3 regions of the Pseudomonas sp. ASL8 genome follow, and region 1 is predicted to be linked to each of the others. Evidence: predicted binding sites of a transcription regulator. Region 1 holds the regulator's gene; each other region holds the start of a gene.
What was found. Region 1 encodes sigma-54, which starts transcription at its own class of promoters, with help from an activator protein. Its sites were predicted from a motif close to ANTGGCATNNANNTTGCTNT; they were not measured.
Positions count from the first base shown of each region.

Region 2: the regulator sigma-54 is predicted to act here: its motif matches at 1,474-1,493, upstream of glnK (P-II family nitrogen regulator).
Region 3: the regulator sigma-54 is predicted to act here: its motif matches at 9,080-9,099, upstream of flhA (flagellar biosynthesis protein FlhA).

Region 1 covers NZ_CM155278.1:2,473,864-2,484,509, forward strand. Annotated here, with positions in the region: gene rapZ (RNase adapter RapZ) at 1-735, opposite strand, end outside; gene ptsN (PTS IIA-like nitrogen regulatory protein PtsN) at 738-1,199, opposite strand; gene hpf (ribosome hibernation-promoting factor, HPF/YfiA family) at 1,212-1,520, opposite strand; gene AC1MEA_RS11305 (RNA polymerase factor sigma-54) at 1,601-3,097, opposite strand; gene lptB (LPS export ABC transporter ATP-binding protein) at 3,284-4,009, opposite strand; gene lptA (lipopolysaccharide transport periplasmic protein LptA) at 4,009-4,551, opposite strand; gene lptC (LPS export ABC transporter periplasmic protein LptC) at 4,538-5,110, opposite strand; gene kdsC (3-deoxy-manno-octulosonate-8-phosphatase KdsC) at 5,120-5,656, opposite strand; gene AC1MEA_RS11330 (KpsF/GutQ family sugar-phosphate isomerase) at 5,656-6,630, opposite strand; gene AC1MEA_RS11335 (ATP-binding cassette domain-containing protein) at 6,948-7,757, shown strand; gene mlaE (lipid asymmetry maintenance ABC transporter permease subunit MlaE) at 7,757-8,554, shown strand; gene mlaD (outer membrane lipid asymmetry maintenance protein MlaD) at 8,554-9,021, shown strand; gene AC1MEA_RS11350 (MlaC/ttg2D family ABC transporter substrate-binding protein) at 9,033-9,689, shown strand; gene AC1MEA_RS11355 (STAS domain-containing protein) at 9,682-9,996, shown strand; gene AC1MEA_RS11360 (BolA family protein) at 10,100-10,339, shown strand; gene murA (UDP-N-acetylglucosamine 1-carboxyvinyltransferase) at 10,362-10,646, shown strand, end outside.
Region 2 covers NZ_CM155278.1:1,797,809-1,808,454, forward strand. Annotated here, with positions in the region: gene AC1MEA_RS08075 (YifB family Mg chelatase-like AAA ATPase) at 1-834, opposite strand, end outside; gene AC1MEA_RS08080 (accessory factor UbiK family protein) at 1,019-1,279, opposite strand; gene glnK (P-II family nitrogen regulator) at 1,699-2,037, shown strand; gene AC1MEA_RS08090 (ammonium transporter) at 2,072-3,409, shown strand; gene AC1MEA_RS08095 (secondary thiamine-phosphate synthase enzyme YjbQ) at 3,588-4,013, shown strand; gene sutA (transcriptional regulator SutA) at 4,114-4,440, shown strand; gene AC1MEA_RS08105 (HAD family hydrolase) at 4,508-5,200, opposite strand; gene xerC (tyrosine recombinase XerC) at 5,193-6,095, opposite strand; gene AC1MEA_RS08115 (DUF484 family protein) at 6,098-6,835, opposite strand; gene dapF (diaminopimelate epimerase) at 6,849-7,679, opposite strand; gene lysA (diaminopimelate decarboxylase) at 7,684-8,931, opposite strand; gene lptM (LPS translocon maturation chaperone LptM) at 8,941-9,102, opposite strand; gene cyaY (iron donor protein CyaY) at 9,344-9,676, shown strand; gene AC1MEA_RS08140 (DUF1289 domain-containing protein) at 9,679-9,915, shown strand; gene rnk (nucleoside diphosphate kinase regulator) at 10,068-10,478, shown strand; gene AC1MEA_RS08150 (class I adenylate cyclase) at 10,538-10,646, opposite strand, start outside.
Region 3 covers NZ_CM155278.1:5,557,485-5,568,130, forward strand. Annotated here, with positions in the region: gene AC1MEA_RS25490 (protein-glutamate methylesterase/protein-glutamine glutaminase) at 1-117, opposite strand, end outside; gene AC1MEA_RS25495 (chemotaxis protein CheA) at 169-2,394, opposite strand; gene AC1MEA_RS25500 (protein phosphatase CheZ) at 2,428-3,216, opposite strand; gene AC1MEA_RS25505 (chemotaxis response regulator CheY) at 3,236-3,610, opposite strand; gene fliA (RNA polymerase sigma factor FliA) at 3,874-4,614, opposite strand; gene fleN (flagellar synthesis regulator FleN) at 4,611-5,444, opposite strand; gene flhF (flagellar biosynthesis GTPase FlhF) at 5,556-6,878, opposite strand; gene flhA (flagellar biosynthesis protein FlhA) at 6,890-9,019, opposite strand; gene flhB (flagellar biosynthesis protein FlhB) at 9,132-10,268, opposite strand; gene fliR (flagellar biosynthetic protein FliR) at 10,270-10,646, opposite strand, start outside.

The DNA.
Region 1 (10,646 bases):
GTAGGCGCGGTTGCTGGCCGCAAAGCGCGGCAACCATTTGTTCAAGTAGGTGTAGATGTCCTGGAACATTTCTTCGACATCCGGCTGTGCCGCCAAATAATCGGCCACGGGCTGGTCGAGCCCGGACAGTTCGCGCAGCTCCGGCTTCCAGTAGGGGTTGGGCAGGCAGCGCACATCGAATACCAGGTCAGCATCTACTGGCATGCCACGCTTGAAACCAAACGATTCAACCAGAAACGCAGTGCCCGGCTCCGGCTTGTTCAGCAGGCGCAGTTTAAGCATGTCACGGAGCTGATAGAGGTTCAGGTGCGTGGTGTTGATTTTCAGGTCGGCCAGATCGATGATCGGCCCAAGCAAGTTGCTCTCGTCACGTATCGCTTCGGCAAGCGAGCGGTTGGCGCTGCTCAGGGGGTGGCGACGACGGGTTTCAGAGAAACGTTTGAGCAGGGTTTCTTCATCGGCGTCGAGGTACAGCACATCGCACTGGATGTGGCGGCTGCGGACCTCTTCCAGCAATTCGGGAAAGCGCGACAGATGGCTCGGCAGGTTGCGCGCGTCGATGGAGACTGCGACCAGCGGCTGAGCCAGCTCAGTATGAATCAGGGCACGTTCGGCCAGCTCCGGGAGCAGGCCCGCAGGCAGGTTGTCGATGCAATAGAAACCGTTGTCTTCCAGTACATCCAGCGCGGTGCTCTTGCCGGAGCCGGATCGGCCGCTGACGATGATCATGCGCATCATCAGTGGCCGTTCTGCACGTCCAGTACCACCTGATAAAGCGCTTCATCGCTTTGGGCACTGCGTAGGCGGTCGCGCACATCGGCGCGGTCGAGCATGCTGGCGATCTGGCGCAGCAGCTCCAGGTGTTCATCGGTGGCAGCTTCCGGGACCAGAAGCACAAAAAGCAGGTCCACAGGCCTGCCGTCGATGGCGTCAAAGTCTACGGGGGTGTCGAGGTGTAAAAGGGCGCTGATGGGCATCGGACAGCCCGTCAGCCGGCAATGCGGAATAGCGATGCCATTACCGAAGCCGGTCGAGCCGAGTTTTTCGCGGGCGATAAGACTCGTGAGTACCAAATCCGAATCGAGCTCCGTTTCACGGCCGATCAGCTTGGCAATTTGCTCAAGAACATTTTTTTTACTGCTGCTCGGCACGTTCACAAGTGAACGGCCGGCAGTCAGGATATTTTCAAGTCGGATCATGGGTTGTGGGTGTTAGCGAGCTGTCGCACCCTTTAGGATGTTCTGCTGCTTTTCCTTATGCTTGAGCAATTGTCGGTCCAGCTTGTCAGTGAGTAGGTCGATTGCCGCATACATGTCGTCATGTTCTGCGTTAGCGACCACCTCTCCACCGTGGATGTGCAGCGTGGCTTCGATTTTCTGTTTCAGTTTCTCGACCGCCATCGTGACCTGCACATTGGTAATCTTGTCAAAGTGCCCTTCGAGCTTCTTGAGTTTGAGCTCGATGTATTCGCGCAGGGGCTTGGTCACTTCCAATTGGTGTCCACTGATGTTGACTTGCATACAGCGTCTCCTTCGTTGCCAGTACATAAAGAGGCAGGCCTGAATGCCTACCACTGGAACGCTACGGCGTACGGCCACCCTTACATCAATCGCTTGCGTTCGCTTGACGGTGCTATCCCAAGTGATTCGCGGTATTTAGCGACAGTGCGTCGGGCTACCTGAATGCCTTGTGCCTCCAGTAAACCAGCGATCTTGCTGTCACTCAACGGCTTTTTCTGATTTTCCGCGGCAACCAGTTTTTTGATGATCGCGCGGATGGCTGTGGACGAACACTCTCCGCCCTCCGAGGTGCTTACGTGACTGGAAAAGAAATATTTCAGTTCGTAAATACCGCGCGGGGTATGCATGAATTTTTGCGTGGTTACCCGTGAAATCGTCGATTCGTGCATGCCTACCGCTTCGGCGATGTCATGCAGAACCAAGGGTTTCATGGCTTCGTCGCCATACTCAAGGAAGCCGCGCTGGTGCTCGACGATCTGTGTGGCCACTTTCATCAGCGTTTCGTTGCGGCTCTGCAGGCTCTTGATGAACCAGCGGGCCTCCTGCAACTGATTGCGCATGAAGGTGTTGTCAGCGCTGGTGTCGGCCCTGCGGACAAACCCTGCGTATTGCGGGTTGACCCGCAGGCGGGGCACGGACTCTTGATTGAGCTCTACCAGCCAGCGTTCATTGTCTTTGCGCACGATCACGTCGGGCACGACGTATTCGGCCTCACTGGACTCGATTTGCGAGCCGGGGCGCGGGTTAAGGCTTTGCACCAGTTCAATGACCTGGCGCAGCTCGTCTTCCTTGAGCTTCATGCGCCGCATCAGCTGAGCGTAGTCGCGGCTGCCAAGCAGGTCGATGAAGTCTCCGACCAAGCGTTGTGCTTCGGCCAGCCAGCGCGTTTTCGCGGGGAGCTGACGCAATTGCAGCGACAGGCATTCGCTCAGGTTGCGAGCGCCGATACCTGCGGGTTCGAATTGCTGGATACGGTGCAGTACCGCTTCGATTTCATCCAGTTCGACATCCATTTCCGGATCAAAGGCATCGAGGATTTCCTCAAGCGACTCGTCCAGGTAGCCCTGATTGTTGATGCAGTCGATCAGCGTGACAGCGATCAATCGATCAGTATCGGACATGGGTGCCAGATTCAATTGCCACAGCAGATGGCTTTGCAGGCTCTCGCCGGCCGATGTGCGAGTGGTGAAGTCCCATTCGTCATCATCGTTGTTGCTGCTGGGCAGGCTGCTGGCACTGGTCTGATACACGTCATCCCAAGCGGTATCAACGGGCAGCTCGCTGGGGATGCGGTCGTTCCAGTCGCCTTCTTCCAGGTTGTCCACCGTCGGGGCGGGCTCCTGGTAGGTGGGTTCCTGCACGTCAGGATTGGGTTTCTCTATGTTGTCGGCCAGCGGATCGGCATTGTCGAAGTCGTCGCCTTCTTCCTGGCGTTCCAGCATAGGGTTCGACTCCAACGCTTCCTGGATTTCCTGTTGAAGGTCCAGGGTCGACAATTGGAGGAGGCGGATGGCCTGTTGCAGCTGCGGTGTCATCGTCAGCTGCTGGCCCATTCTCAGGACTAGCGATGGTTTCATGGCAGGGGCTTAACACCTTATTCGCCGGCGCACATGCGCCATCCACTACAGGGCGCCGAAGCGCCAGCTTAAGCAAATTATATGCCTGAAACCTAAGTGTTTGCCTAGGGTGTGATGACAATTAATGTTCTTGTTAGCACTGCACCCTAGCGTCCGTCGCCGATGAAGAGCGAAACACCGCAGAACTTACAGGCGGAATTCATGGCCGAGGTAAACCTCTTTAACCAGTTGGTTAGCCAGAATGGTTTCTGAATCACCCTCAGCGATCAGTTGCCCGTCGTTGACGATGTAAGCTGTTTCACAAATATCCAGGGTGTCACGTACGTTGTGATCGGTGATCAGTACGCCGATGCCCTTGGCTTTCAAGTGATAAATAATTTGCTTGATGTCGCCGACGGAAATGGGGTCGACACCGGCAAACGGTTCATCAAGCAGGATGAATTTTGGCGAAGTCGCCAAGGCGCGAGCGATTTCCACACGGCGGCGTTCACCACCGGACAGGCTCATGCCCAGGTTGTCGCGTATGTGGCTGATGTGGAACTCCTGCAGCAGGCTTTCCAGCTCCTTGCGACGTGCCGTGCGGTCGAGTTCCTTGCGGGTCTCGAGGATCGCCATGATGTTATCGGCAACCGACAGCTTGCGGAAAATCGAGGCTTCCTGCGGCAGGTAGCCGATCCCGGCGCGTGCGCGACCGTGCATGGGTTGATGGCTGACGTCTTGATCGTCGATCAAGACGCGGCCCTGATCGGCCTGGACCAACCCTACGATCATGTAGAAACAGGTGGTTTTGCCCGCGCCGTTAGGGCCCAGCAGTCCCACGATCTGCCCGCTCTCGATCGACAGGCTGACATCACGCACAACCTGACGACCCTTATAGCTTTTAGCCAGATGCTGGGCTTTAAGCGTCGCCATTACGGAGCCTTCTGCGGTGCAGGTTTGTTTTTCGGCTGGATGACCATGTCGATTCGCGGACGTGGTGCCGTCACCTTGGCGCCGTTGGCGCGGCCGGCATTGACGATCTGTTTCACCGTGTCATAGACGATTTTCTCGCCTTCGGACGTATTGCCGTCGTTGATGACCTTGGCCTTGTCGATCAGGATGATCCGGTCGAGGGCGGCGAAGTACTGGATGGTCACGCCGTACGCTTGAACGATAGGCTTGTCGACGGCAGGTTTCTGTTCGTAGTAAGCAAGATTGCCGACGGCGGTGAATACGTCGACTTCACCGGTTGGTGTCCGGGTGATGGTCACGGTGTTGCCGGTGATCTTCATCGAGCCTTGGGTGATGATGACATTGCCTTTGTAGGTGGCAATGCCCTGCTTGTCATCGAGTTGCGCATCGTCAGACTGAATATGAATAGGCTGATCGCGGTCCGTCGGCAGAGCCCAGGCGCTCACGCTTCCCAGTGCTGCGCCCAAACCGAGCAAAAAAGGGAGGGTTTTAACGAGCCTCATACTGTCCTCTTACGTTGGACAGCAGGTGCATCCTGCCGTCGTTCAAATACGCTTTCATACCCGTGCCAGTGGATACACCGCCGAAACCATCGATTCTAACGGCTTGCTCGGTCTGCGCATATTGCTTCTGTGGGAATACAGTCATTCGACTGCTGGTAATAATCGTTGTCCGGTTTTTTTCGTCAGTGCGTGCGATACGTACCGAATCGATGAGCTCGACCTCCGTGCCGCCGGGCGAGACTTCTCCCTTCTTGCTCTGGACATGCCAAGGGAAGAGGGCGCCGCGATACAGTTGCAGGTCCGGATTGGTCAGCAGGGTGATGTCGGAAATCTGCACATGCTCGACCTTGTCGGCGGTCATGTCGTATTGAAGCTTGCCGTCCGGGAGGAACTGCACGCTGTGAGCATTCATCGCATAAAAATCGATGGTGGCCGCGTCAACAGGTGCAGCCCGCTGCTCCAGAAAGGTTTCAGGGCTGATGTTCCAGTAGCCTGCCGCCGCCAGCATCAGCGCAAGCACACCCAGAATCAAAAACCGGCGAATCTTTTTACTCAGCATAAATGACTTCTATAAGTAGGCGGCGTGGGCCGCTTCAAGGCTGCCTTGAGCACTAAGGATCAACTCGCAAAACTCGCGAGCCGCGCCTTCGCCGCCGCGAGCCTGAGTAATCCCGTGGGCGTGTTGCCGGACAAAGCTGGCCGCATTGGCGACCGCCATGCCAAGGCCGACGCGCCGAATGACGGGCAGGTCTGGCAGGTCGTCGCCCAGGTAAGCGACTTGTTCATAGCTTAGATTGAGTTGGGCAAGTAGTTCGTCAAGAACGACCAGTTTATCTTCGCGGCCTTGATACAGGTGCTGGATGCCCAGATTCTGCGCGCGGCGCTCGACCACCGGTGTGCGGCGCCCGCTGATGATAGCGGTGTGCACGCCCGAGGCGATCAGCATTTTGATGCCTTGACCGTCGAGCGTATTAAACGTTTTGAACTCACTGCCGTCTTCGAGAAAGTACAGGCGGCCGTCCGTTAGCACGCCATCGACGTCGAAAATGGCCAGTTTGATGTTCTTGCCGCGTTGCAGCAGGTCCTGCATCGTCACTTCGCTCATTACATAACCCCCGCGCGCAGCAGGTCTTGCAGGTTGAAGGCGCCAATAGGGTGGTCGTTCTTGTCGACCACGATCAAGGCTCCAATTTTGTGGTCCTCCATGATTTTCAACGCCTCGGCTGCAAGCATCTCGGGGCGAGCGGTCTTGCCATGGAGTGTCATCACTTCGTCTATGGTCGCTTTGCGAATATCGATGCTGCGGTCCAGGGTTCTGCGCAAATCGCCGTCGGTAAATATCCCGGCGAGGCGGCCATCGGCCTCCACAACGGCGGTCATGCCCAAGCCCTTGTGGGTCATTTCCATCAGCGCATCACGCAGCAGCGTGCCGCGCTGAACCTTCGGCAAGTCTTCACCGGTATGCATGACGTGTTCGACTTTGAGCAGCAAACGTCTGCCAAGCGCGCCGCCTGGATGGGAGAAGGCAAAGTCTTCTGCTGTAAAGCCGCGCGCTTCGAGCAGGGCGACCGCCAGTGCGTCACCCATCACCAGTGCGGCGGTGGTCGAGGACGTCGGGGCCAGGTTCAGCGGGCAGGCCTCTTGCGTGACGTAGACGTTGAGATTGATTTCTGCGGCCTTGGCCAGCGGCGAATCAGGGTTGCCGGTCAGGCTGATCATCTTGATGCCCAAGCGTTTGATCAGCGGCAGCAAGGTGACGATTTCGGCGGTCGAACCCGAGTTGGAGATCGCCAGAATGATGTCGTCGCGGGTGATCATGCCCATGTCACCGTGGCTTGCTTCAGCCGGGTGGACGAAGAAGGCGGTGGTGCCCGTGCTTGCCAGGGTGGCGGCAATCTTGTTGCCGATGTGCCCGGATTTGCCCATGCCGACCACTACAACACGGCCTGTGCCGGCCAGAATCATCTCGCAAGCGCGCACGAAATCCGCGTCGATATGGGCCAGCAAGCCTTCTACGGCTTCTATTTCGAGGCGGATGGTGCGTTGTGCTGTTTGAATCAGGTCGCTGGATTGGCTCATGTCAAAAATCGGTCAGCCTGATGAAAAGGCGGCGATTATAGCGGTAATGGCTCAATCCCTCACGCTTGATCGTCCGACTTTGTCGTACGCCCAAAAATCAGGTCAGGTACACATGGACTGATTGTGTCCTTTGTAGGACGTTTCGCAATTGTTCGAATTATCTGTCCCACACCTTAACGAAAGAGGCTTCTACCGTGGGCCGCACGCGCGGGCGGTGGTATAGTTCGCCGCCGGTTCTGCCCCCCGGACAGCCACAGCGCGTGTCTTGCGGCACGGACCTGGCGTCAGAGTGTGAGGCTGCATCGCAAGGAGTTTAGATGAGTGCCGATAACGCCTACGCGGTCGAGCTGAAGGGTGTCACCTTCATGCGCGGGACGCGCAGCATTTTCAATAATGTTGATATTCGTATTCCGCGGGGCAAGGTCACCGGCATCATGGGACCTTCCGGCTGTGGCAAGACGACCTTGCTGCGTTTGATGGGCGCGCAGTTGCGTCCCAGCAAAGGCGAGGTCTGGGTCAACGGCCAGAATCTGCCGGAATTGTCGCGCAGCGACCTGTTCGACGCACGCAAGCAAATGGGCGTGCTGTTTCAGAGTGGCGCCTTGTTCACGGACCTCGATGTGTTCGAGAACGTGGCCTTTCCGCTTCGTGTGCACACCGAGTTGCCGGAAGAAATGATCCGCGACATCGTCCTGCTCAAATTGCAGGCGGTCGGACTGCGCGGCGCCATCGAGCTGATGCCCGACGAGTTGTCAGGCGGCATGAAGCGTCGTGTGGCACTGGCTCGGGCGATTGCCCTTGACCCGCAAATCCTTATGTACGACGAACCCTTCGTGGGCCAGGACCCGATTGCCATGGGGGTGCTGGTGCGCTTGATTCGGTTGCTCAACGATGCGTTGGGGATCACCAGCATTGTGGTGTCCCACGATCTTGCCGAAACAGCGAGTATCGCTGACTACCTCTATGTAGTCGGCGATGGCCAGGTATTGGGGCAGGGGACCCCCGAGGAGTTGATGAACTCGGACAACCCTCGTATTCATCAATTCATGACCGGTGACCCTGACGGCCCTGTGCCGTTTCACTATCCGGCACCGGATTATCGCGAAGAACTTTTGGGGAAGCGCTGATGCGCAGAAAGTCACTACTGGAGCGGATTCGTCTGTTCGGGCACGCTGCGATCGATAGCATTGCGGTGCTGGGGCGCTCCGGCATATTTCTGGTTCATGTGTTGTTCGGCCGCGGCGGCATTGGCGGCAGTTTTCAACTGCTGGTCAGGCAACTGCATTCAATCGGCGTCATGTCCCTGCTGATTATTGTGGTTTCGGGGGGCTTCATCGGCATGGTGTTGGCACTCCAGGGCTTCAACATCCTGACTAAATATGGCTCGGAGCAGGCCGTCGGGCAGATGGTTGCGTTGACCCTGTTGCGTGAGTTGGGGCCTGTGGTTGCGGCTCTACTGTTCGCCGGGCGCGCGGGTTCTGCGCTGACCGCTGAAATCGGCAACATGAAATCCACTGAGCAATTGTCCAGCCTGGAAATGATTGGCGTCGATCCGCTCAAGTACATCGTTGCGCCGCGTCTGTGGGCTGGATTCATCTCTCTGCCGCTGTTGGCGATGATCTTCAGTGTGGTCGGGATCTGGTGCGGCTCGTGGGTTGCGATCGACTGGCTGGGCGTTTACGAAGGCTCATTCTGGTCAAACATGCAAAACAGCGTGTCTTTCACGGATGATGTGCTCAATGGCGTTATTAAAAGCGTAATCTTTGCTTTTGTTGTTACCTGGATTGCCGTGTTTCAGGGTTACGACTGCGAGCCCACTTCGGAAGGGATCAGTCGTGCCACCACTAAAACAGTGGTGTATGCCTCGTTGGCCATCTTAGGCCTGGACTTTATTCTGACTGCCCTGATGTTTGGAGACTTTTGATGCAAAACCGCACCCTGGAAACCGGTGTCGGCCTATTCCTGCTGGCCGGGATCTTGGCTTTGCTGTTGCTGGCCTTGCGGGTCAGTGGTTTGAGCGTAAGCGCGACCAACGACAGCTATAAACTCTATGCCTACTTCGACAATATTGCCGGTTTGACTGTCAGAGCCAAGGTGACCATGGCGGGCGTGACAATCGGCAAGGTCACTGCAATCGATCTGGATCGCGACAGCTTTACCGGTCGGGTGACAATGGAAGTTGAAAAGCGGGTGAATAACCTGCCATCGGACTCCACGGCTTCCATCCTTACCGCCGGTTTGCTGGGCGAGAAATACATCGGTATCAGCGTGGGCGGGGAAGAGGCGCTGCTCAAAGACGGCAGCACGATTCACGATACCCAGTCATCGCTGGTGCTGGAGGATCTAATCGGCAAATTCCTGCTCAATACCGTGAGTAAAGACGCCAAATGAGGAGCTTCTCTATGATCTCAATCTTGCGCCGTGGCCTGCTTGTGTTGCTGGCTGCGCTTCCATTGGTCGCGAATGCGGCGGCCGCGCCGTCCGCCCATGATCTGGTGGATCGCACGACCAAGGAATTGTTGAGCGATCTGGCCGCGCATAAAGAGCAATACAAAACCAATCCGAGCGCTTTTTACGATGCCTTGAACCGCATTGTCGGCCCGGTAGTGGATGCCGAGGGCATCTCGAAAAGCATCATGACGGTCAAGTACTCTCGCAAAGCGACACCTGAGCAAATGCTGCGCTTTCAGGATAATTTCAAGCGGAGCCTGATGCAGTTCTATGGCAACGCACTGCTTGAGTACAACAACCAGGGCATTACAGTCGCCGCCGCCAAAGATGAAAACGACACCCGGACCAGCGTCGATATGCAGGTCAAGGGCACCAACGGCACCCTGTACCCTGTGTCCTACACGCTCGAGAAAATCAACGGCGAGTGGAAAGTGCGTAACGTCATTATCAACGGCATCAACATTGGCAAGCTGTTCCGTGATCAGTTTGCTGACGCCATGCAACACAATGGCAATGACCTTGATAAAACCATCAACGGTTGGGCGGGCGAAGTTGCCAAGGCCAAGGGCACCATCGATCAAGCGGCCGAGAAACCTGTCAATGAGTGAGTCAGGTGTTCGTCTTGGCGCGGCAGGTGAGTTGTACCTGAGTGGCGTGCTCGACTTCCGCACCGGGCCGGCTTTGCGCAAGCAAGGCCAGGCCCTGATCAAGGCCTGCACTGCGCCGACCTTGATTCTGGAATGCTCCGCTGTGGAGAAATCCAGCAGTGTCGGCCTGGCGTTGCTGCTCGCTTTCATGCGCGACGCCGACGCAGCCGGAAAAAGTGTCAGCGTTCAGTCGCTGCCGGACGATATGCGCCAAATCGCCCAAGTGTCCGGCTTGATTGAGTTGCTGGAACCGAATCAGCCGTCATAAAAGAAAGCTTTCCGTCCGAGTCTGTCATTCCGGGGTTCGCAGCGAGGGGGCTTTTTTGTATGATGGCCGACCCGCGCGCGTAGGGCGCCGATCGAGGTTAAGCATGCAGGCCGTAGAAGTTAAAAGCTTCCTTGAAGGAAAGCTGCCGGAAATCCAGGTAGAAGTTGAAGGTGAAGGCTGCAATTTTCAGCTGAATGTGATCAGTGACGAGATGGCGACCCTTAGCCCAGTCAAGCGTCAGCAGCAGATCTATGCCCATTTGAACCCCTGGATCGCTGATGGCAGCATCCATGCGATCACTATGAAATTTTTCAGCCGCGCTGCATGGGCCGAGCGCACCTGAGCCAATTGGCGTCGAGATTCTAATGGATAAACTGATTATTACTGGCGGCGTTCGTCTTGATGGCGAAATCCGCATTTCCGGGGCAAAGAACTCTGCCCTGCCGATTCTTGCTGCAACGTTGCTGGCCGATGGGCCGGTGACGGTGTGCAACCTGCCGCACCTGCACGACATCACCACCATGATCGAGCTGTTCGGGCGCATGGGCATCGAGCCTGTGATCGACGAAAAGCTCAGCGTTGAAATCGACGCACGCACCATCAAGACCCTGATCGCCCCGTACGAATTGGTGAAAACCATGCGTGCTTCG
Region 2 (10,646 bases), 680 kb from region 1:
CAGCGCGGCACCTGAGGCGGAATGGTGGGGCTGCCGAAAGGGTCGCTGTGGCCAACTGGTCAGAGGGCTCTGGCTGGCGACCGACTGAATCGCGGCGACTTCCAGGGCTTCATGCTCATCCAGTGGCGGCAACAGGCCTGGCAGACGGCTGGCGAGGAGTGTCTTGCCGGTGCCGGGAGGCCCGCTGAAAAGAAGATTGTGCGCGCCCGCCGCCGCTACCAGCAATGCGCGTTTGGCGGCAGTCTGGCCTTGCACCTCGCTCAAGTCCGGATAGGGTTTGCTCAGGTGCAAAAGGCCGCTGGATACGTAGGGGACAATAGGCGTCCGGCCATTGAAGTGCGCCACCAGTTCCAGCAGATGATTGACTGCAATCACTCGTAACCCGGACGCCAGGCACGCCTCCTCGGCATTGGCCGCAGGCACGATCAACGTATGGCTCTCGGCACGCGCGGCCAGCGCGGCAGGCAAAACACCCTGTATCGGCCTTATAGCGCCAGAGAGCGCCAATTCACCCAGGCATTCGACATCCTGCAACGCGTGAGCGGGCAGTTGCCCGCTGGCGGCGAGCAAACCCAGGGCAATCGCCAGATCAAAGCGGCCGCCGTCTTTGGGCAAGTCGGCCGGTGCGAGATTGAGGGTGATTCTGCGGGCAGGGTATTCGAGGCCGGAATTGAGGATGGCACTGCGGACCCGATCCTTGCTTTCCCTGACTGCACCTTCAGGCAAGCCCACCAGCGTCAGCGCAGGAAGGCCGTTGGCCAGATGGCACTCGACAGTTACGGCGGGCGCTTCCACACCCACCTGAGCGCGGCTGAGCACGATGGCGAGAGACATGATCATTCCTTGATGTCTGAAGAACCGCATCCTGCGGGAATTCGAGGGGAAGCTGGGGAGGGGAATCGATACAGGGTGTGAGTGGATAGTCCCGTGTGGGGGCAATCGGGACGCGTAGTCTTATTCGCGAATGAATTCGCTCCCACCGGGATTGGACGGTGAACGTCCAGAAGTCGCGCGGCTGTTACTCCGCCGGTGGCGTCAGTTTCGCTTCCATCTCGGCCACTTTTGCTTCCAGCGCTTCAAGGCGGGCGCGGGTGCGGGCGAGGACGGTCATCTGGCTGTCGAACTCTTCGCGACTCACTAAATCAAGCTTGCTGAAGCCGCTTTGCAGCAGGGCTTTGAACTGGGTTTCGAATTCGTTGCGCGGGACAGGCGTTTCGCCGTTGAACAAGCGAGAGGCGTGGCCACTCAGGGCGTCGAGGAAGGCTTTGGGCGCGAGCATGGTCAGGGTTCCGGAAACAGATGGGCGGCAGTATATCACGCAGCGTCTATAGTCAATTCAGATCGCCCTTTCTGCACGCTTTTCGCGCATGGGGGCGGGCGCATGCGCACTGTTGTTGTGCGTCCTGATCGCCGCAATCGGTGGCCGGGAAAGTGATTCTTGGCCAAGGCCCTGTATTCAATGAGATTTCACGAGATGGCAAGCTTTCTGCTTAGTGGCATATGACCCATGCACTGATGCAGTCGCTGTGACGATTGCAGTGCGGCAGGCGAAGCGGGGAAGTGTTTCGTCAGAAGCGGTTTTCTGGGGTTGATCGGGGCTGTTAAGGCGACCGACACGTTACAAAGCCAGGCACTGCGCTTAGACTTGAGTCGGGTTTGTTTTCCTGGGGCAAGTCCACCAATTCGGGAGAAAGTTTCATGAAGCTAGTCACTGCCATCATCAAGCCGTTTAAATTGGATGACGTGCGCGAGTCACTGTCGGAGATCGGCGTGCAAGGCATCACTGTCACTGAAGTCAAAGGCTTCGGTCGGCAAAAGGGTCACACCGAGCTGTATCGCGGCGCGGAATACGTAGTCGACTTCCTGCCCAAGGTAAAAATCGATGTTGCGATCGATGACAAGGATCTGGATCGAGTGATCGAGGCGATAACCAAGGCTGCCAACACCGGCAAAATCGGTGACGGCAAGATCTTCGTGGTCAATCTGGAACAGGCCATTCGCATCCGTACCGGCGAAACCGATACCGACGCAATCTAAGCCGCCAAACCCAACGCCCCAGGAGTAAAACAATATGACTCTGCGTCAATTCGCAGGGCTAGGAGCCCTGTTGTCCCTTGTAATCCCTGGTCTGGCCATGGCGGCAGACCCAGTGGCTGCGCCTGTCCTCAATTCCGGCGACACTTCCTGGATGATGACCTCGACGGCGTTGGTGCTGTTCATGACCATTCCCGGCCTGGCGCTGTTCTACGGCGGTATGGTTCGGTCGAAAAACATTCTTTCTGTAATGATGCAGTGCTTCGCCATTACCGGTCTGATCAGCATTCTGTGGGTCGTTTACGGCTACAGCATTGCGTTCGATACAACGGGGATGGAAGCGGGCGTCGTCAACTTCAACTCCATATTCGGCAGCCTGTCCAAGGCATTCCTTGCCGGTGTGACGCCTTCGAGCATCACGGGTCCGGCCGCGTTGTTCCCTGAGGCAGTGTTCATCACCTATCAGATGACCTTCGCCATCATCACCCCTGCGCTGATCGTCGGCGCGTTCGCTGAGCGGATGAAGTTCTCCGCCATGCTGATCTTCATGGGCATCTGGTTCACGCTGGTCTATGCGCCAATTGCGCACATGGTCTGGAGCGGTCCTGGCGGTCTGTTGTGGGACTGGGGTGTTCTCGACTTCGCTGGCGGCACTGTGGTTCACATCAACGCCGGTATTGCGGGTCTGGTTGCCTGCCTGGTGTTGGGCAAGCGTAAAGGCTTTCCGACCACCGCAATGGCTCCGCACAATCTGGGTTACACCCTGATCGGCGCGGCAATGCTTTGGGTAGGCTGGTTCGGCTTCAACGCTGGCTCCGCTGCTGCGGCCAACGGCACTGCCGGTATGGCAATGCTCGTGACCCAGATTGCGACCGCTGCTGCCGCACTGGGCTGGATGTTCGCTGAATGGCTGACCCACGGTAAGCCAAGTGCCCTGGGCATCGCTTCGGGTGTGGTTGCCGGTCTGGTTGCCATTACCCCTGCCGCCGGTACCGTTGGCCCGATGGGCTCCCTGGTGATCGGTCTGGCTGCGGGCGTAGTCTGCTTCTTCTGCGCCACCAGCCTCAAACGCAAACTGGGCTACGACGACTCCCTGGATGCCTTCGGCGTACACGGTATCGGCGGTATCCTCGGCGCGATCTTGACGGGTGTGTTCGCAGCGCCTTCCCTGGGTGGCTTCGGCACCGTGACCGACATCGCTGCACAGGTCTGGATCCAGTGCAAAGGCGTAGGCTTCACGATCATCTACACCGCGATTGTGACCTACGTCATTCTCAAGGTCCTGGACATGGTCATGGGTCTGCGTGTCACTGACGAGGAAGAGGCTGTCGGCCTCGACCTTGCGCTGCACAACGAACGTGGCTACAACCTGTAAGTCGACGCATAAAAAATGCCCGGGCGACCGGGCATTTTTTTGTCTGAAGTTTGTCGATACACGCAGGATGGAGAGGGTTGTTTGCTCTTGGGCGGCGGCTTACACAAAAGGTGGTCCATTACGCGCTTTGTTTTTTTCTCCAGCGCGTTAGAATGCGCGCCGAAGCGTGGAGAACTGTATGTGGCAACAGACGCTGATTACTCTGCGAGCAAGGCCTCGCGGGTTTCATCTGGTAACCGACGAGATACTGGCAGGCTTGCCTGAGCTGCGCACTTGTCGGGTCGGTCTATTGCATCTGTGGCTACAGCATACCTCGGCCTCGTTGACCATCAACGAGAATGCCGACCCGGCTGTGCGTCGTGACTTCGAGCGTTTTTTCAATCGTCTGGTGCCCCAGGGTATGGACGTATATGAACATGACGACGAAGGCCCCGATGACCTGCCTGCGCACTTCAAGGCCAGTTTGCTTGGCTGCCAGTTGAGTTTGCCGGTCACGGCGGGGCGATTGGCGCTGGGTACCTGGCAAGGTGTTTATCTGGGTGAGCATCGAGATGTTGGCGGTGCTCGCAGAGTCCTCGCCACCTTGTACGGTGATGAGGCATGACCACTGATTTTCAGCGGTCGTTGATTTTTTTCCGGCAGCCTTCGACAGTGGGCGTAGCTGGGCTATAACTAATCTGCTTTCGCAAGTCATGAGGTAGAACATGAGCGACGATGACAACGATGAAATGGTAGACGATCTGGAAGGTGAAGAGGACGGTGAGGAGCTCGCTGCTGCTGCCGAAGACGATGGCGCCGACGCTGATGACAGCGGCGAAGCCTCGGTCACTCCCACCAAGGGTAAAGCCAAGGCCGCTGTCTCGGTGGATGAACTGCCGAGCGTAGAAGCCAAGAACAAAGAGCGCGACGCTCTGGCCCGTGCGATGGAAGAGTTCCTCTCCAAAGGCGGCAAGGTTGTCGAGGTGGAGCCCAACGTGGTTGCTGATCCGCCGAAGAAGCCTGACAACAAGTACGGTAGCCGACCTATCTAAACGGTCGTTTATCGAACAAAGAAAAGCCCGCTGTCGCCGCGGGCTTTTTCTTGTCTGAAAATTGCTCTCAGCCCCAACTCGCCAACAATTCCGGCAATTGCATCAGGCTTTGAATCTCGGCGTCAGGCGGCTTGTCGGCTTCCCAGGCTTTGCCTGCGGGATTGAACCAGATGGCGCGAAAACCAACCTGCTGCGCCCCTGCGATATCGTCGCCGGGGTGGTCGCCGATGTGCACGGCTGCGCTGGCGTCGACCTTGCCGCGCTTCAGCGCTTCAAGGAAGGGGGCCGGGTCGGGTTTGCCGATGCCCAGCTCTTCGGCACACAGGGCGAACGCGAAATAATCAGCCAACCCCAAGCGGCGGACGTCGGCATTGCCGTTAGTCACAACCCCCAGCGTGTAGGTTTTGGCGAGAATTTCCAGCGTCGGCTGAGCCTCGGGGAATATCTCGATTTGATGCCGTGCGTGCAGGAAGACTTCGAAGCTTTTGTCGGCCAATTCCTGCGCGTGGGCATGGGCGTAGCCAGCCTCCTCCAGCGCATGAAACAGCACACGTCGACGCAGCGCACTGATTCGGTGCTTGAACGTGGGGTCGGCCTCGACCAGTCGTGCGCGTATGGCCCACAGATGCTCCACCGGCACCGGGCCGAGATTCGGCGCGTGTTCGGCCAGCCAGTCGCGCAGCACGGCTTCGGCGCTGACGATCACCGGCGCGGTGTCCCACAGGGTGTCATCGAGGTCGAAGGTAATCAGTTTAATCATGATCAGTGCCCTTGCTGCGTTTGGCCCTGGGATGGGCGCTGTCGTAAACCGTGGCCAGATGCTGGAAGTCCAGGTGCGTATAGATCTGCGTGGTGGTGATGTCGGCGTGGCCGAGCAGCTCCTGCACCGCGCGTAGATCTTGTGAAGACTCGAGCAAGTGGCTGGCAAACGAATGGCGAAGCATGTGTGGATGCAGATTTTGCCCCAGCTCGCGTTCGCCCGCCGCTTTCACGCGCAACTGAATCGCCCGGGGTCCCAGACGACGCCCTTGCTGGCCGATGAATACCGCATCGTCCTCCGGATTGGCCAGTGCGCGCAACGGCAACCATATTTCCAGGGCTTCACGGGCCTTCTTGCCCACTGGCAACACGCGGGTCTTGCTGCCTTTGCCGAGGACTTGAATCAATCCGTCACTCAAATCAAGCTGTTCGAGATTGAGCCCGGTCAGCTCCGACAGACGCAGGCCCGACGAGTAGAACAGTTCCAGGATCGCTTGATCGCGATGAGCCAGAAAGTCGTCCTCGACCGCACCGTCGAGTAATTGCAGGGCGCGATCGGCATCGAGGGTCTTCGGCAGGCGGCGCTCGCCCTTGGGTGGCGACAAGCCGTTGGCCGGGTCGTGATCGCACAGACCTTCGCGGTTCAAGTAACGGTATAGGCCGCGAACCGCTGACAACAGGCGTGCCAGGCTGCGTGAGGACTGGCCTTGCTGATGCAGACGGGCGATCAGGCTGCGCAGGTGCTGAATATCCAGCGCCGACCAACTGCTCAGCTGCTGTTTTTCGCAAAAGGCGAGGACTTTGCTCAGATCGCGGCGGTAGGCTTCCAGGGTATGGGAGGACACCTGGCGCTCACTGCGCAGGTGCGTGCAGTAAGCGTCCAGTTGCCTTTCCATGGTCAGCGAACCGAGCGTAGTGACTGGGTGAAGCGCGGCAACACCCGGCCCAATACTTCAGCGATATAGCTGAGAAACAGCGTGCCGACGGAGCTTTTGTAGTACTGCGGGTCGCGGCTGCCGATGGCCAAAACGCCATGCAGGCCTTGATGAATCAGGGCGACGACGGCGGTTGAGCCGATTTGTTCGCCTTGTTCGCGGCCGAACAAAAAGGTCAGCTCGTGCTCGCGCAGTGCGCCGCAGACAGTCTTGTCGCCCGAGATCAGACCGCCGATGGCTTTCTGCGCGTCGGCACTGCTGACCCAGCGGCCCACGGGCATGGGGTTGTCGCTGAACAGAATGAGGCTGACGAAGGGCACCTGAAACTCTTGGCGCAGGCTGTCTTCCACGGCGATGACCACTTCTTCCAGGCTACTGGCGTCCATCAACGCCAGGATCAGGCGACGGGTCTTGTCAAACAGCCGATCATTGTCGCGAGCCACGTCCATCAGTTGCGAAAGGCGGTGGCGCATCTCGATATTGCGGTCGCGCAACAGTTTGAGCTGGCGCTCGACCAGTGACACGGTATCGCCGCGCTGGTGCGGGATGCGCAAGGCTGGCAAGAGTTCTTCGTGTTCAACGAAGAACTCTGGGTGATGACGCAAATAAGCGGCGATAGCCTCCGCCTCAAGGGCTGGCGCTGCGTTGTCGGCAGGTGCTTCGCTGGGCTTTTCGGCTGAAATCTGAGGCTGATCGGTCATCGGATTTGCTCACTCATAGACGAACCTGTCCTTCGTAAACCCGCACTGCAGGACCCGTCATCATCACGGGATGGCCTGGGCCTTCCCACTCAATGGACAGGCGCCCGCCAGGCAGGTCGATCAACAGGGGCGAATCCATCCAGCCCTGACTGATGGCCGCCACCGCCGCTGCGCAAGCCCCGGTACCGCAGGCCTGGGTTTCCCCGGCGCCACGCTCCCAGACGCGCAGTTGCGCGCGTTGGCGATCAACCACATGCAAGAAGCCGACATTGACCCGGGCCGGAAAGCGCGGGTGATGCTCCAGCTTCGGCCCAAGCTCATGCACGGGCGCATTATTGATGTCTTCGACACGTAAAACTGCGTGTGGATTGCCCATCGATACTGCGGCAAGCTCAATGATTTGGCCATCGACTTCGACGGGATAGCTCAGCGCCTGCTCGTCGGCCTGAAACGGAATTTCTTCTGGAATCAGCCGGGGAGGGCCCATGTTGACGCTGATCTGACCGTCGCTGCGGATGTCCAGTTCGATGATGCCGCTTTTGGTTTCCACGCGAATCTGGCGCTTGGTGGTCAGGCGTTTGTCCAGCACGAAGCGGGCAAAGCAGCGCGCGCCGTTGCCGCACTGCTCAACCTCGGAGCCGTCGGAATTGAAAATCCGGTAACGGAAATCGACCTCCGGGTTGCTCGGCGCTTCGACCAGCAGCAGTTGGTCGAAGCCGATCCCGGTGTGGCGGTCACCCCATTGTTTGGCGTGCTTGGGCAAAATGTGCGCGTGCTGGCTGACCAGGTCCAGAACCATGAAGTCGTTGCCCAAACCGTGCATCTTGGTAAAACGCAGCAGCATGGGGTTACTCCGGCAGCAGGCTTTCGCCAGCAAACAGCTCTGCCACGGTCTCGCGGCGGCGCACTTCGAACGCTTCGGTGCCATCGACCAACACTTCAGTGGCGCGGCCGCGGGTGTTGTAGTTGGAACTCATGACGAAACCATAAGCCCCGGCCGAATGCACAGCCAGCAAATCACCCTCGGCCAGCACCATTTCGCGCTCCTTGGCCAGGAAGTCACCGGTTTCACAGATCGGTCCGACGATGTCGTAAGTGCGTGGCTGGCCGTCGCGTGGGCGAACCGCGCTCACGTCCATCCAGGCCTGATACAGCGCCGGACGAATCAGGTCGTTCATTGCCGCATCGACGATGGCGAAATCCTTGTGTTCGGTGTGCTTGAGGTATTCAACCTGGGTCAGCAGTACGCCGGCATTGGCCACAATGAAGCGACCGGGTTCGAACACCAGTGCCAGGTCGCGACCGTCAAGGCGCTCACGCACAGCCTTGATGTAGTCGCTGGCCAGCGGTGGCTCTTCGTCGCGATAACGCACGCCCAGACCGCCGCCCAGATCCAGATGACGCAAGTGAATGCCGCAATCGCCAAGGCGATCGACCAGCGCCAGCAAGCGATCCAGTGCATCAAGGAACGGCGGCAGGCTGGTCAGTTGCGAGCCGATATGGCAGTCGACGCCGACCACATCCAGGTTTGGCAATTGCGCGGCCCGGATGTACACGTCTTCGGCATCGGCGATGGCGATGCCGAACTTGTTTTCTTTGAGCCCGGTGGAGATGTACGGGTGGGTGCCCGCATCGACATCCGGGTTGACGCGCAGCGAGATCGGCGCGCGTACGCCCAGCTCTGCGGCCACCACTTGCAGGCGTTCCAGCTCGTCGGTGGATTCGACGTTGAAGCAGTGCACGCCGACTTCCAGGGCGCGACGCATGTCTTCGCGGGTCTTGCCGACGCCGGAGAACACGATTTTGCCGGGCTCGCCGCCAGCGGCCAGGACGCGTTCCAGCTCACCCCGGGACACGATGTCGAAACCAGCGCCCAAACGCGCCAGGACATTGAGTACAGCCAGGTTGGAGTTGGCTTTTACCGCAAAGCACACAAGGTGCGGCATACCGTCCAGTGCATCGGCATAGGCACGGTATTGCGCTTCGATGTGCGCGCGGGAGTAGACGTAGGTCGGCGTGCCGAAACGCTCGGCAATGGCAGACAACGCTACAGCCTCCGCAAACAGTTCACCGTCGCGGTAGTTGAAGGCGTCCATGGGTGTTCCCTAGTAAGTAGAGTGCTTATGCGATTGCGATTGCGATGATTTTGCTTGGTCTTCAGGGGACTTGCTGTCATCGGGCAGGTACAGCGGCCCTTTTTGACCACAGGCAGAGACGAGGCAAGCGACCGCGAGGAGCGCAGCAAGGGAAGAGATCAGGCGCTTCATGGCGAAATCCTTTGTAAAAGCATTAATTGCGCACGAGTATACCGGCCACCCAGCGCCTTGCCTATGCGGCCGCCTACCCGTCTGGCGGGGCTCCGGGCAAGGCCCTGATGATTTGTCCCGACGCGATGAGGCATTATCGACATTGCCGCCTGCTGTTGGGCGGGTATGCTTTGCATTTGTCTGGAAGCGACCGTATCTTGCGGCGCTGCGTCACCAGTAGACACTTTTTGAGGTTCCCGTAATGAGTTTGACTGAAGCCCGCTTTCACGATTTGGTCGATGCCACCCAGCAAGCGCTGGAGGATATTTTCGATGAGAGCGATCTGGATCTGGACCTGGAAAACTCGGCCGGCGTGCTGACCGTGAAGTTTGAAAATGGGACCCAGCTTATTTTCAGCCGCCAGGAACCGTTGCGTCAGCTGTGGCTGGCCGCGCGTTCCGGTGGTTTCCATTTCGACTACGACGAAGAGCACAAGCGTTGGGTGTGCGACTCCAGTGATGAGCTGCTCAGCGAAATGCTCGCACGCATTACTCTGGAACAGGCCGGCGTCGAACTTGAGTTCGACGAGATCTGACAGTGGCCGATAGCATCGCTTCAGCGTCGGTCAAACCGGCGAAACCCTTGTTCAGCAATGTCAGCCCGGCAGTGCCGTCGCCTTGCATCAGCGTATGCCGGCTCGACGAGCAAAAGGTTTGCCAGGGCTGCTGGCGTCCAGTGGAAGCCATTCGCGAATGGCGCTCGGCGGATGATCACCGACGCCGGGAGATTTGCGCGGATGCCGAGCAGCGCAGGCTGGACGTCTCTGGACAGTGAGTGGCTGCCCGCTGAAGCCTCGTCGGCTTGTGTATTTATTAGGCTGTGATAGTGTCCGGACATGCCTCATTTGCTTGAGGCCCGTCAAAACCCCGCCCGAATCGGCGGGGTTTTGCTTTTATCAGGCAGAATAAAAGGAGCCTGTCAGGATCATGAGCATCGCACCTTCAATCATCCTCACCCGACTCGACGTGCAACGTCTTGAGCGTCTCCTCGACAGCCTGGACGAGGGCGCGCCGGGCATTGAAGCGCTTCAGGCCGAATTGGATCGCGCCGAACACGTGGTAGGTCACGAAGAGGTGCCTGCCGGTGTCGTGACCATGAACTCCCGCGTGCATTGCCGCGAAGAAAGCAGTGGCAAGGATTACCACCTGACGCTGGTCTACCCGCAAGACGCAGGCGCCGAAGGCACGGTGTCGGTGCTGGCTCCGGTAGGTTGTGCACTGTTGGGCTTGCAGGTCGGCCAACACATTGACTGGCCCGCGCCCGGCGGCAAGACGCTGAAACTGACGTTACTGGAAGTGGAATATCAGCCGGAAGCGGCGGGTGAGTACAACCAGTAAGGCCCCTGGTCGCGGGCAAACGCGCTTCTACACGTAGAACGCGTGCCCGCGGTCGCAGCTCAGGCTGCATCCATGGCGCTGTTCAGCGCTCTTTCCAGATCCGCTTTGTAGCGCAGAAACAGAATGCTTTGCCCGCGTACATCACCCAGTAAACCGGACAGATCAAGG
Region 3 (10,646 bases), 2.6 Mb from region 1:
TTCTTTGCCGTTAGTCGCCGTGCCGACTATCTGGATATTCGGGTCCGCAGAAAGAATTTCCGAGACGCGGCGGCGGAAGAAACCTGAATCATCCACCACCAGGACCTTGACTGCCATAAACACTCCATTAGGTGCTGCGGGCACCAAAAGCGGCCCGCAGCCCCAGAATCAAATACGCCGTGCAGCGTAACGCTTGAGCATGCTTGGTACATCGAGAATCAAGGCAATTCGACCGTCACCGGTAATGGTGGCGCCCGACATACCCGGTGTTCCCTGAAGCATTTTGCCCAGCGGCTTGATGACGACTTCTTCCTGGCCCACCAACTGATCGACGACAAAACCGATACGCTGCGTGCCGACCGACAGGATCACAACATGACCTTCGCGCTGCTCTTCGTGAGCGGCCTTGGCGACCAGCCAACGCTTGAGATAGAACAGTGGCAAAGCCTTGTCGCGCACGATGACCACTTCCTGGCCGTCGACGACGTTGGTCCGCGACAGGTCGAGGTGGAAAATCTCGTTTACGTTGACCAGCGGGAAGGCAAAAGCCTGATTGCCCAGCATCACCATCAGGGTCGGCATGATCGCCAGGGTCAACGGCACCTTGATGACGATCTTCGACCCCTGGCCCTTGGTCGAGTAGATGTTGATCGAGCCATTGAGTTGGGCGATCTTGGTTTTCACCACGTCCATGCCCACGCCGCGTCCGGACACGTCAGAAATCTCGGTCTTGGTCGAGAAGCCCGGCGCGAAGATCAGGTTGTAGCAATCGGTTTCGCTCAAGCGATCCGCAGCGTCCTTGTCCATCACCCCACGCTTCACGGCGATGGCACGTAACACGTTGGCGTCCATGCCCTTGCCGTCATCGGAGATCGACAGCAGGATGTGGTCGCCTTCCTGTTCGGCCGCCAGAATCACACGACCACACCGAGGCTTGCCCGCCGCGTCACGCTCTTCCGGGGTTTCGATGCCGTGGTCGACGGCGTTGCGTACCAAGTGGACCAGCGGATCGGCCAGCGCCTCGACCAGGTTTTTATCCAGGTCGGTTTCTTCGCCGACCAGTTCCAGATTGATCTCTTTCTTCAACTGACGTGCAAGGTCGCGGACCAGACGCGGGAAGCGCCCGAAGACCTTCTTGATCGGCTGCATGCGGGTTTTCATCACCGCGGTCTGCAGATCAGCCGTGACCACGTCAAGGTTCGACACCGCCTTGGACATGGCTTCGTCGCCACTGTTGAGGCCCAGACGAACCAGGCGGTTACGCACCAACACCAACTCGCCGACCATGTTCATGATTTCGTCGAGGCGTGCAGTGTCGACCCGCACCGTGGTTTCGGCTTCAGACGCCGCGTGCTTCTCCGGCACCGGCACCGGCGCTTTGGCCGGGGCTGGGGCTGCAGCAATAGCCTTGGCCGGCGCAGGCGCAGACGCCTTAACCACGGCGGCTTTAGCCACGACTGGCGCTGGAGCAACCGCTGCCACAACGGCATCAGGCTCAAACTTGCCTTTGCCATGCAGCTCATCAAGCAACGCTTCGAATTCGTGATCGGAGATTTGATCGCCGCCCGGAGCACTTGCAGGCGCCTTGGCGACGGCCACTGGAGCCAGTACCGCAGGCTCCAGTGCATCGGCTACGAACGAACCTTTTCCGTGCAACTGATCGAGGAGTGCTTCGAATTCGTCGTCGGTGATCTCATTGCTCGCTGCCGCGGTTGCCACAGGCGCAGCCTGAACAGGCGCGGCATCGGCGGCGAACTGGCCTTTCCCGTGCAACTGATCAAGCAGCGATTCGAATTCAGCATCACTGATCTCGTCGCTGGCATTGGGGTCAATAGCAGGCATCGCAACCGCCGCGGGCGCAGCGGCTGACGCGGCCGCTTGCGCCTTGACGGCGTTGAGCGAATCGAGCAGTTGTTCGAATTCGTTATCGGTGATGTCGCCTGCAGCCTCAGCAGGTGGCTCTTCGACGCTGACGGGCGCTGCCGCAGCGATCTCATCGGCAGATGCTGGCGCTGCCAGTCGTGCTAATGCAGCCAGCAATTCGGGCGTGGCCGGGGTCACCGTAGTGCGCTCACGCACTTCAGTGAACATGCCATTGACCGCATCCAATGCTTCAAGGACCACGTCCATCAATTCCGAGTCGACCCGCCGCTCACCCTTGCGCAGGATGTCGAAGACGTTCTCGGCGATGTGGCAGCACTCCACCAGCTCATGGAGCTGGAGGAAGCCGGCGCCCCCTTTTACAGTGTGAAAACCGCGAAAAATTGCATTGAGCAATTCCGCATCATCTGGTCGGCTTTCCAGCTCGACCAGCTGCTCGGACAATAGCTCGAGAATCTCGCCGGCCTCTACCAGAAAATCCTGAAGGATTTCTTCATCGGCGCCGAAGCTCATTGGGGTGCTCCCTAAAATTAACCATCAACCGACCTAGAAGCCCAGGCTGGATAGCAGATCGTCAACATCATCCTGTCCGGACACAACGTCATCACGCTTATCGGCATGAATCTGCGGACCTTCACCCTGAGACAGATGTTTTTCTTGTTCTTTTTCTGCGCGCATCGATTGATGGTCATGTTCGATCCCGGCAAAGCGATCGACCTGACTGGCCATCAGCACCAGCTTGAGCAGGTTGCTTTCAACTTCCGTAACCAACTGGGTCACGCGCTTGATCACCTGACCGGTAAGGTCCTGGTAATCCTGAGCCAGCAAAATATCGTTGAGGTGGCCCGACACTTCCCGGGTTTCCTTTTCGCTGCGCGTCAAAAAACCATCGACACGTCGGGCCAGTTCACGAAATTCTTCAGCACCGACTTCGCGACGCATGAAGCGTCCCCAATCGGCACTCAGGGCTGCAGCCTCGGCGCCAACTCCGTTCACCAACGGTGTACTGAGTTCCACCAGATCCATGGTGCGGTTGGCCGCTGCCTCAGTCAGCCTGACCACATAGGACAGCCGCTCGGTAGCATCATTGATCTGCGAGACTTCTTCGGCTTGCGGCGTGTTCGGGTCAATCTGAAAGTTGACGATCGCACTGTGCAGTTCGCGGGTAAGTTTGCCGACTTCTTGATACAGGCCGCTGTCGCGGGCCTTGTTAAGCTCGTTAATCAGTTGCGCCGCATCGCCGAACCGGCCCTTTTCAAGGCTATCGACCAACTCGTGTGCGTGTTTTTTCAGGGTCGACTCAAAGTCGCCCGATGACGATTCTGTGTGCTCCATAGAGCCCTCGCGGCAAACATCAGCTATTGACGCGCTCGAAGATCTTTTCGATCTTTTCTTTCAGCACTTGAGCCGTGAAAGGCTTGACCACATAACCGTTCACACCAGCCTGAGCGGCTTCGATGATCTGATCACGCTTGGCTTCAGCCGTTACCATCAACACCGGTAGATGCTTGAGGCGTTCATCTGCACGCACATGACGCAACAGATCGATGCCGGACATGCCAGGCATGTTCCAGTCAGTCACCAAAAAGTCGAAGCTCCCGCTTTGCAGCATCGGCAACGCGGTAGTCCCGTCATCCGCTTCAGCCGTATTGGTAAACCCCAGGTCACGCAACAGGTTTTTTATGATCCGCCGCATCGTTGAGAAGTCATCAACGATGAGGATTTTCATGTTCTTGTTCAATTCGACCTCCAAGCAGTCTTTAACGCATTCAGCACCTGAATACGCTGTTCAATCAAAAACCGGCGCAGCACACAACGGCTGCACGAAAACGACGACGAGCTTGGTAAATCAACAGGTCGGGACGCTGGCACAGCAGGCTTTACAGGACCCTGACTGACCGGCTCCTGCCTAGTCTTATCTTCTTCGCACGCAACGCTTTGCACAGCCGGCCTGCAGATAGCGCGAAACCACCAAGGGCCACGCACTGTCTGTCAACGCGCTCGCCATTCCCCCAAACGCCCTCGCAAACGAGCTGCGCACTGGCTGTGTAACTGGCTGACCCGCGACTCGCTGACCCCCAACACTTCACCAATTTCCTTGAGGTTCAGCTCCTCGTCGTAGTACAGCGCCAATACCAGTCGCTCACGCTCCGGCAAATTGGCTATCGCATCTGCCAACGCGGCCTGGAAGCGTTCATCTTCCAGATCGCGCGACGGCTCAAGGTGAGCGCTTGCGCCGTCCTCGTGCAGCCCTTCATGTTCGCCGTCCTGCAACAGATCGTCGAAACTGAACAGTCGGCTGCCCAAGGTGTCATTCAAAATCCCGTAATAATCATCGAGACTCAATTGGAGTTCGGCCGCAACTTCGTGATCTTTAGCGTCACGACCGGTTTTAGCTTCAATTGCCCGAATTGCGTCACTGACCATGCGTGTATTGCGATGCACCGAACGCGGGGCCCAATCGCCCTTGCGCACTTCATCGAGCATGGCGCCACGAATACGAATCCCGGCATAGGTCTCGAAACTCGCACCCTTGGTGGCGTCGTACTTGGTCGAGACTTCCAGCAGGCCAATCATGCCTGCCTGGATCAGGTCCTCGACCTGCACACTGGCTGGCAAACGCGCCAGCAGGTGATAAGCGATGCGTTTGACCAGCGGCGCATAACGCTCGATCAGCTCGTACTGGGAGTCTTTTGACGCCTTGCTGTACATGCGATAGCCGCTGGCTGTCATAGCACCGGTCCTGCACTCGCTGGATGTACGAGCCGCTCAACGAAAAATTCCAGATGCCCGCGCGGGTTGGCCGGCAACGGCCACGTGTCGACTTTCTGCGCGATGGCTTTGAATGCCAGGGAGCACTTCGAGCGCGGGAACGCTTCATACACAGCGCGCTGCTTCTGCACGGCTTTGCGCACGCATTCGTCGTAAGGCACGGCGCCGACGTATTGTAGGGCGACATCCAGGAAGCGATCAGTGACCTTGGTCAACTTGGCGAACAGATTGCGGCCTTCCTGAGGGCTTTGTGCCATGTTGGCAAGCACCCGGAAGCGGTTCATCCCGTAATCGCGGTTGAGCAGCTTGATCAGCGCGTAAGCGTCGGTGATCGAGGTCGGCTCATCACACACCACCAGCAATACTTCCTGGGCAGCGCGCACGAAGCTGACGACCGATTCACCGATGCCCGCGGCTGTGTCAATCACCAGCACATCGAGGTTATCGCCGATATCACTGAACGCCTGGATCAGCCCGGCATGCTGTGCTGGCGTCAGGTGAACCATGCTCTGGGTGCCGGACGCAGCCGGCACGATACGAATCCCGCCTGGGCCCTGAAGCAGCACGTCGCGAAGCTCGCAGCGTCCTTCGATAACGTCGGCGAGGGTACGTTTGGGGGTCAAGCCGAGTAACACATCGACATTAGCCAGACCCAGGTCGGCATCCAGCAGCATGACGCGCCGACCGAGCTCAGCCAGAGCCAGTGATAGATTCACTGACACGTTGGTCTTGCCGACGCCACCTTTGCCACCGGTCACCGCGATAACCTGTACGGGATGCATGCTGCCCATGTTATTTCTTTACCTTGTGTTGCTTAGACCGAGGCCACATTACTGACTGCGAGTTCGTTGAGAGAACAAAGCAAGGCAGACCATGATGTAGGTACATTCCAGTGTCTTGCTTTACCCAACCCTTTTGTTCGGGCTGTGATAAAGATCCGCGAACATATCCGCCATAGCTTCCTCGCTCGGCTCTTCCTGCATTTGCACACTGACCGCTCGACTCACCAATTGGTGCCGGCGCGGCAAGTGCAAATCATCCGGTATCCGTGGCCCATCCGTCAGATAGGCCACCGGTAATTCATGACTGATTGCCAGGCTTAACACCTCACCCAAGCTGGCGGTTTCATCCAGCTTGGTGAGAATGCAGCCGGCCAGACCGCAGCGTTTGTAGCTGTGGTATGCCGCAGTAAGGACCTGTTTCTGGCTGGTTGTTGCCAGCACCAGATAATTACGCGCCTTGATACCACGCCCGGCGAGGCTTTCCAGCTGCAGACGCAGTGCTGGATCGCTGGCCTGCAGGCCGGCGGTGTCGATCAAGACCACGCGCTTGCGTACCAATGGCTCTAGCGCCTGGCCAAGCGACTGGCCCGGATCGATATGAGTGACCGGCACATTGAGAATACGTCCCAGGGTTTTCAGTTGTTCCTGGGCACCAATCCGATAGCTGTCCATGCTCACCAGTGCAATATTTTGCGGACCATATTTCAAGACATACCGCGCGGCCAGTTTCGCCAGCGTCGTGGTCTTGCCCATGCCGGCCGGACCGACCATGGCGATCACCCCACCCTCTTCCAGAGGTTCGACGTCGGGCGTCACGATCATCCGTGCCAGGTGGGCCAGTAACATGCGCCACGCCTGACGGGGTTCTTCAATATCAGTAATCATTGCCAACAGGTCCCGCGACAACGGACCCGACAGGCCAATGCGTTGCAGGCGGCGCCACAGGTTGGCTTGCTGCGGCCGGCTGCCCTGCAGTTGATTCCAGGCCAGCGAGCCAAGCTGCACTTCAAGCAGTTCGCGCAGGCCGTTCAATTCAAACCGCATGGACTCGTAAGCATGATGCCCGGCGACGGGCTCAGCGGATGGGGCCGGAGCGGCCGGACGTGGCGGCTCGCTGAACGTAGGCTCGATGTGCGAGTCTCCAGCGGTCAACGGCAGGCCGGAGTAAAGCTGGCGATTGATCGATGAATCACTGTCGCCACGGGTGCCGAGTTCAGCCTGAGCCGAGACGATGCGCGATTGGGTTTTGCGCAACTCGTCTTCGAGTTCAATGTTCGGCACACGCGGCGCCAGCGCGGAAAGTTTGTAATCCAGGGCAGCAGTCAGCTCTACACCACCGGCAATCCGCCGGTTGCCAATGATAGCGGCGTCAGCGCCCAACTCATCACGAACCAGTTTCATGGCTTGACGCATGTCGGCGGCGAAAAAACGCTTAACTTGCATGACTCACTACCTCAGCCGTTGGGCCCGACAGTCGCGACGATGGTGACTTGCTTATTGTCAGGAATTTCCTGATACGCCAGAACATGCATGTTCGGTACAGCCAACCGTCCAAATCGTGACAGCATGGCGCGAACCGGGCCTGCGACTAACAAAATCACTGGCTGACCCTGCATTTCCTGGCGCTGGGCAGCATCAATCAACGAACGCTGGAGCTTTTCAGCCATGCTTGGCTCGAGAAGAACGCCCTCTTCCTGACCCTGACCAGCCTTCTGAAGACTATTTAGCAATATTTGTTCCAATCTTGGCTCAAGGGTGATGACAGGCAGCTCCGGCTCAGCCCCTACAATGCTTTGGACGATAGCGCGACACAGCCCGACACGCACCGCAGCGACCAGCGCGGCAGTATCTTGACTCCGAGGTGCCGCGTTCGCGATGGCTTCTGCGATGCTGCGGATATCCCTGACAGGGACGTGTTCGGAAAGCAGCGCCTGCAACACCTTGAGCAATGCCGAGAGCGAAAGGACACCTGGCACCAGTTCTTCGGCCAGTTTGGGCGAGCTTTTGGCCAATAACTGCATCAATTGCTGAACTTCTTCATGGCCAATCAGCTCATGAGAATGTTTGTACAGAATCTGATTGAGGTGAGTCGCCACCACCGTGCTGGCATCCACCACGGTGTAACCGAGCGATTGCGCCTGGCTGCGCAGGCTGACTTCGATCCACACCGCCTCCAGACCGAACGCTGGGTCCTTGGCGGTAATCCCGTTGAGCGTGCCAAAGACCTGCCCCGGATTGATCGCCAGTTCGCGATCCGGGTAAATCTCGGCTTCAGCCAGGGTCACACCCATCAGTGTCAGACGATAGGCGCTGGGCGCCAGATCAAGGTTGTCGCGGATATGCACGGTCGGCATCAAAAAGCCCAACTCCTGGGAAAGCTTTTTACGCACGCCCTTGATTCGCGCCAGGAGCTGACCGCCCTGATTGCGATCCACCAGAGGAATCAAGCGGTAGCCCACTTCCAGGCCAATCATGTCGATCGGCGTGACATCGTCCCAACCGAGTTCTTTTGAGTCCTGAGCTCGCGTTGGTGAAGGCAAGAGGTCCTGCTGGCGCTGAACCTCTTGCAACGCATTGACCTTGACCATGTTCTGCTTTTTCCAGAGCAGATAAGCAGCTCCAGCGGCCACCAGCCCCAGACTGATAAAGGAAAGGTGGGGCATGCCCGGCACCAGCCCCATGACTATCATCAAGCCTGCGGCCACGGCCAGCGCCTTGGGGGACGCAAACATCTGCCGATTGATCTGCTTGCCCATCTCTTCCGAACCGGAAGCTCGGGTCACCATGATTGCCGCAGCGGTGGACAGTAGCAATGATGGCAATTGCGCCACCAAACCGTCACCAATGGTCAACAGCGCGTAAACCTTGCCGGCATCGGCGAAGGACATGTTGTGCTGGAAAATACCGACGGCCACGCCACCAATCAGGTTGATGAACAGAATCAACAGACCGGCAATCGCATCGCCGCGCACGAATTTGCTGGCACCGTCCATCGAACCATAGAACTCAGCCTCTTGAGCGACCTCCAGACGGCGGCGTTTGGCTTCTGGCTGATCGATCAAGCCTGCGTTGAGGTCTGCGTCGATGGCCATCTGTTTGCCGGGCATCGCATCGAGGGTAAAGCGGGCACTCACTTCGGAAATCCGCCCGGCACCTTTGGTCACAACGACGAAGTTGATGATCATCAAAATCGCGAAAACCACGATACCGACGACGTAGTTGCCACCGATCACCACCTCACCAAAGGCCTGAATCACCTTACCGGCAGCGGCGTGACCGTCTTGACCGTGAAGCATGACCACCCGCGTCGACGCCACGTTCAGCGCCAGGCGCAACAACGTGGCAACCAGCAAAATGGTGGGGAATACAGAGAAGTCCAGTGGTCGCAGGGCGTACACGCAGACCAGCAGGACGACGATCGACAGCGCAATGTTGAACGTGAAAAACACATCGAGCAGAAATGGAGGCATCGGCAACATCATCATTGCCAACATGACCAACAGCAGCAACGGCACACCCAACTGCCCACGACCCAGGCCTAGCAGGTTGCTGCGTGCAGCGTTGATTAATTGAGAGCGATCCACCAATTCTTTTCCTGCCTGCTAAATCAAACTTTTGACGCCATCAAGCGACGTAGCGAGGTCAGTGCAAGAAGCTTTCCAACTATGGGTTCGCTGCGCAAACTTGTGTGCGCGCTTATGAATCACGCCGCAGATCGCTCGGGATCGGCATATCGCCCAATGGGTCCGGGCGCTTGCCCTTGCCTGCGCGATGCTGGCGGATTTGATAGACGTACGCCAACACCTGCGCCACCGCCAGATACAGGCCAGCAGGAATTTCCTGATCCAGCTCGGTGGAGTAATAAATCGAACGCGCCAAAGCGGGCGATTCAAGGAGGAGGATGTTGTGCTCGGCGCCGATTTCTCGAATTTTCAACGCCAGAAAATCACTGCCCTTGGCCAGCAACATTGGCGCCCCGCCCTGCTCGGGGTCATATTTCAGCGCCACGGCAAAGTGCGTCGGGTTGGTGATAATCACGTCGGCATCAGGGATCTTCGTCATCATCCGGCGCTGGGACATCTCACGTTGCAGCTGACGAATCCGCTGTTTGACCTCTGGCCGCCCATCACTGTCTCGGTGCTCGTCACGCACCTCCTGCTTGGTCATCAACAGCTTTTTATGGCTTTCCCATAGCTGGAATGGCACATCCACCGCCGCGATAATGATCAACCCGCACGCCATCCATAACGCACTCCAACCTACCACCTGCACGCTGTGGATGATCGCCAACTCCAATGGCTCATGGGCGATGGAGACCAGATCACCCCTGTCCTTGGACAGCACCACCAACGCCACGATCAGAATGATGAAGAACTTGGCAAATGCCTTGATCAGCTCGACCAATGCCTGAACGGAAAACATGCGCTTGATCCCGGACAGCGGGTTCATTCGACTGAACTTGGGCACCATTGTGTCAGTAGAAAACAGCCAGCCTCCCAGCGCGATAGGGCCGATGAGCGCCGCCAGAACCATGGTCAGCATCAGCGGCTGGATCGCCACCAGCGCCGCCTTGCCAGCGTTGAGAAAATACAGCCCCATGTAATGGTCATCCATGATCACTTCACGCGGAAGCGTGAAGTTGATCCGCATCAACTCGAGCATCATTTCCGCCAGCTGACCACCAAACGCCAGCAATCCGCCTGCCCCCGCCATCATGATGACCAGGGTGTTGAGCTCTTTGGAGCGGGTCGTCTCACCCTTGTCGCGAGACTCCTTGACCCGCTTGGCCGTGGGGTCTTCTGTTTTATCCTGGCCATTCTCGTTCTCAGCCATGTCAGCGGGCCTTAACCAGACTGCGTAGCAACTGCAAGGCTTCCACCGCCAACGGCTGATACTGATTGAGAATGTCGCCGAGGGTAATCCACAGGATCACCATGCCCAGCACCAGCGTCAGCGGAAAGCCGATAGAGAAGATATTCAACTGCGGCGCAGCACGCGTCATGACCCCAAATGCAACGTTCACCACCAACAACGCCGTAATGGCTGGCAAGACCAGCAGCAAGCCGGCGCCCAACACCCACCCTAAGCGACCAACCAGCTCCCAAATGTGCGTGAGATCCAGCCCACTGCCGACCGGCAGCGTGGTAAAGCTTTCCACCAGCACTTCAAAAACCACCAAATGGCCATTCATAGCCAGGAACAGCAAGGTCA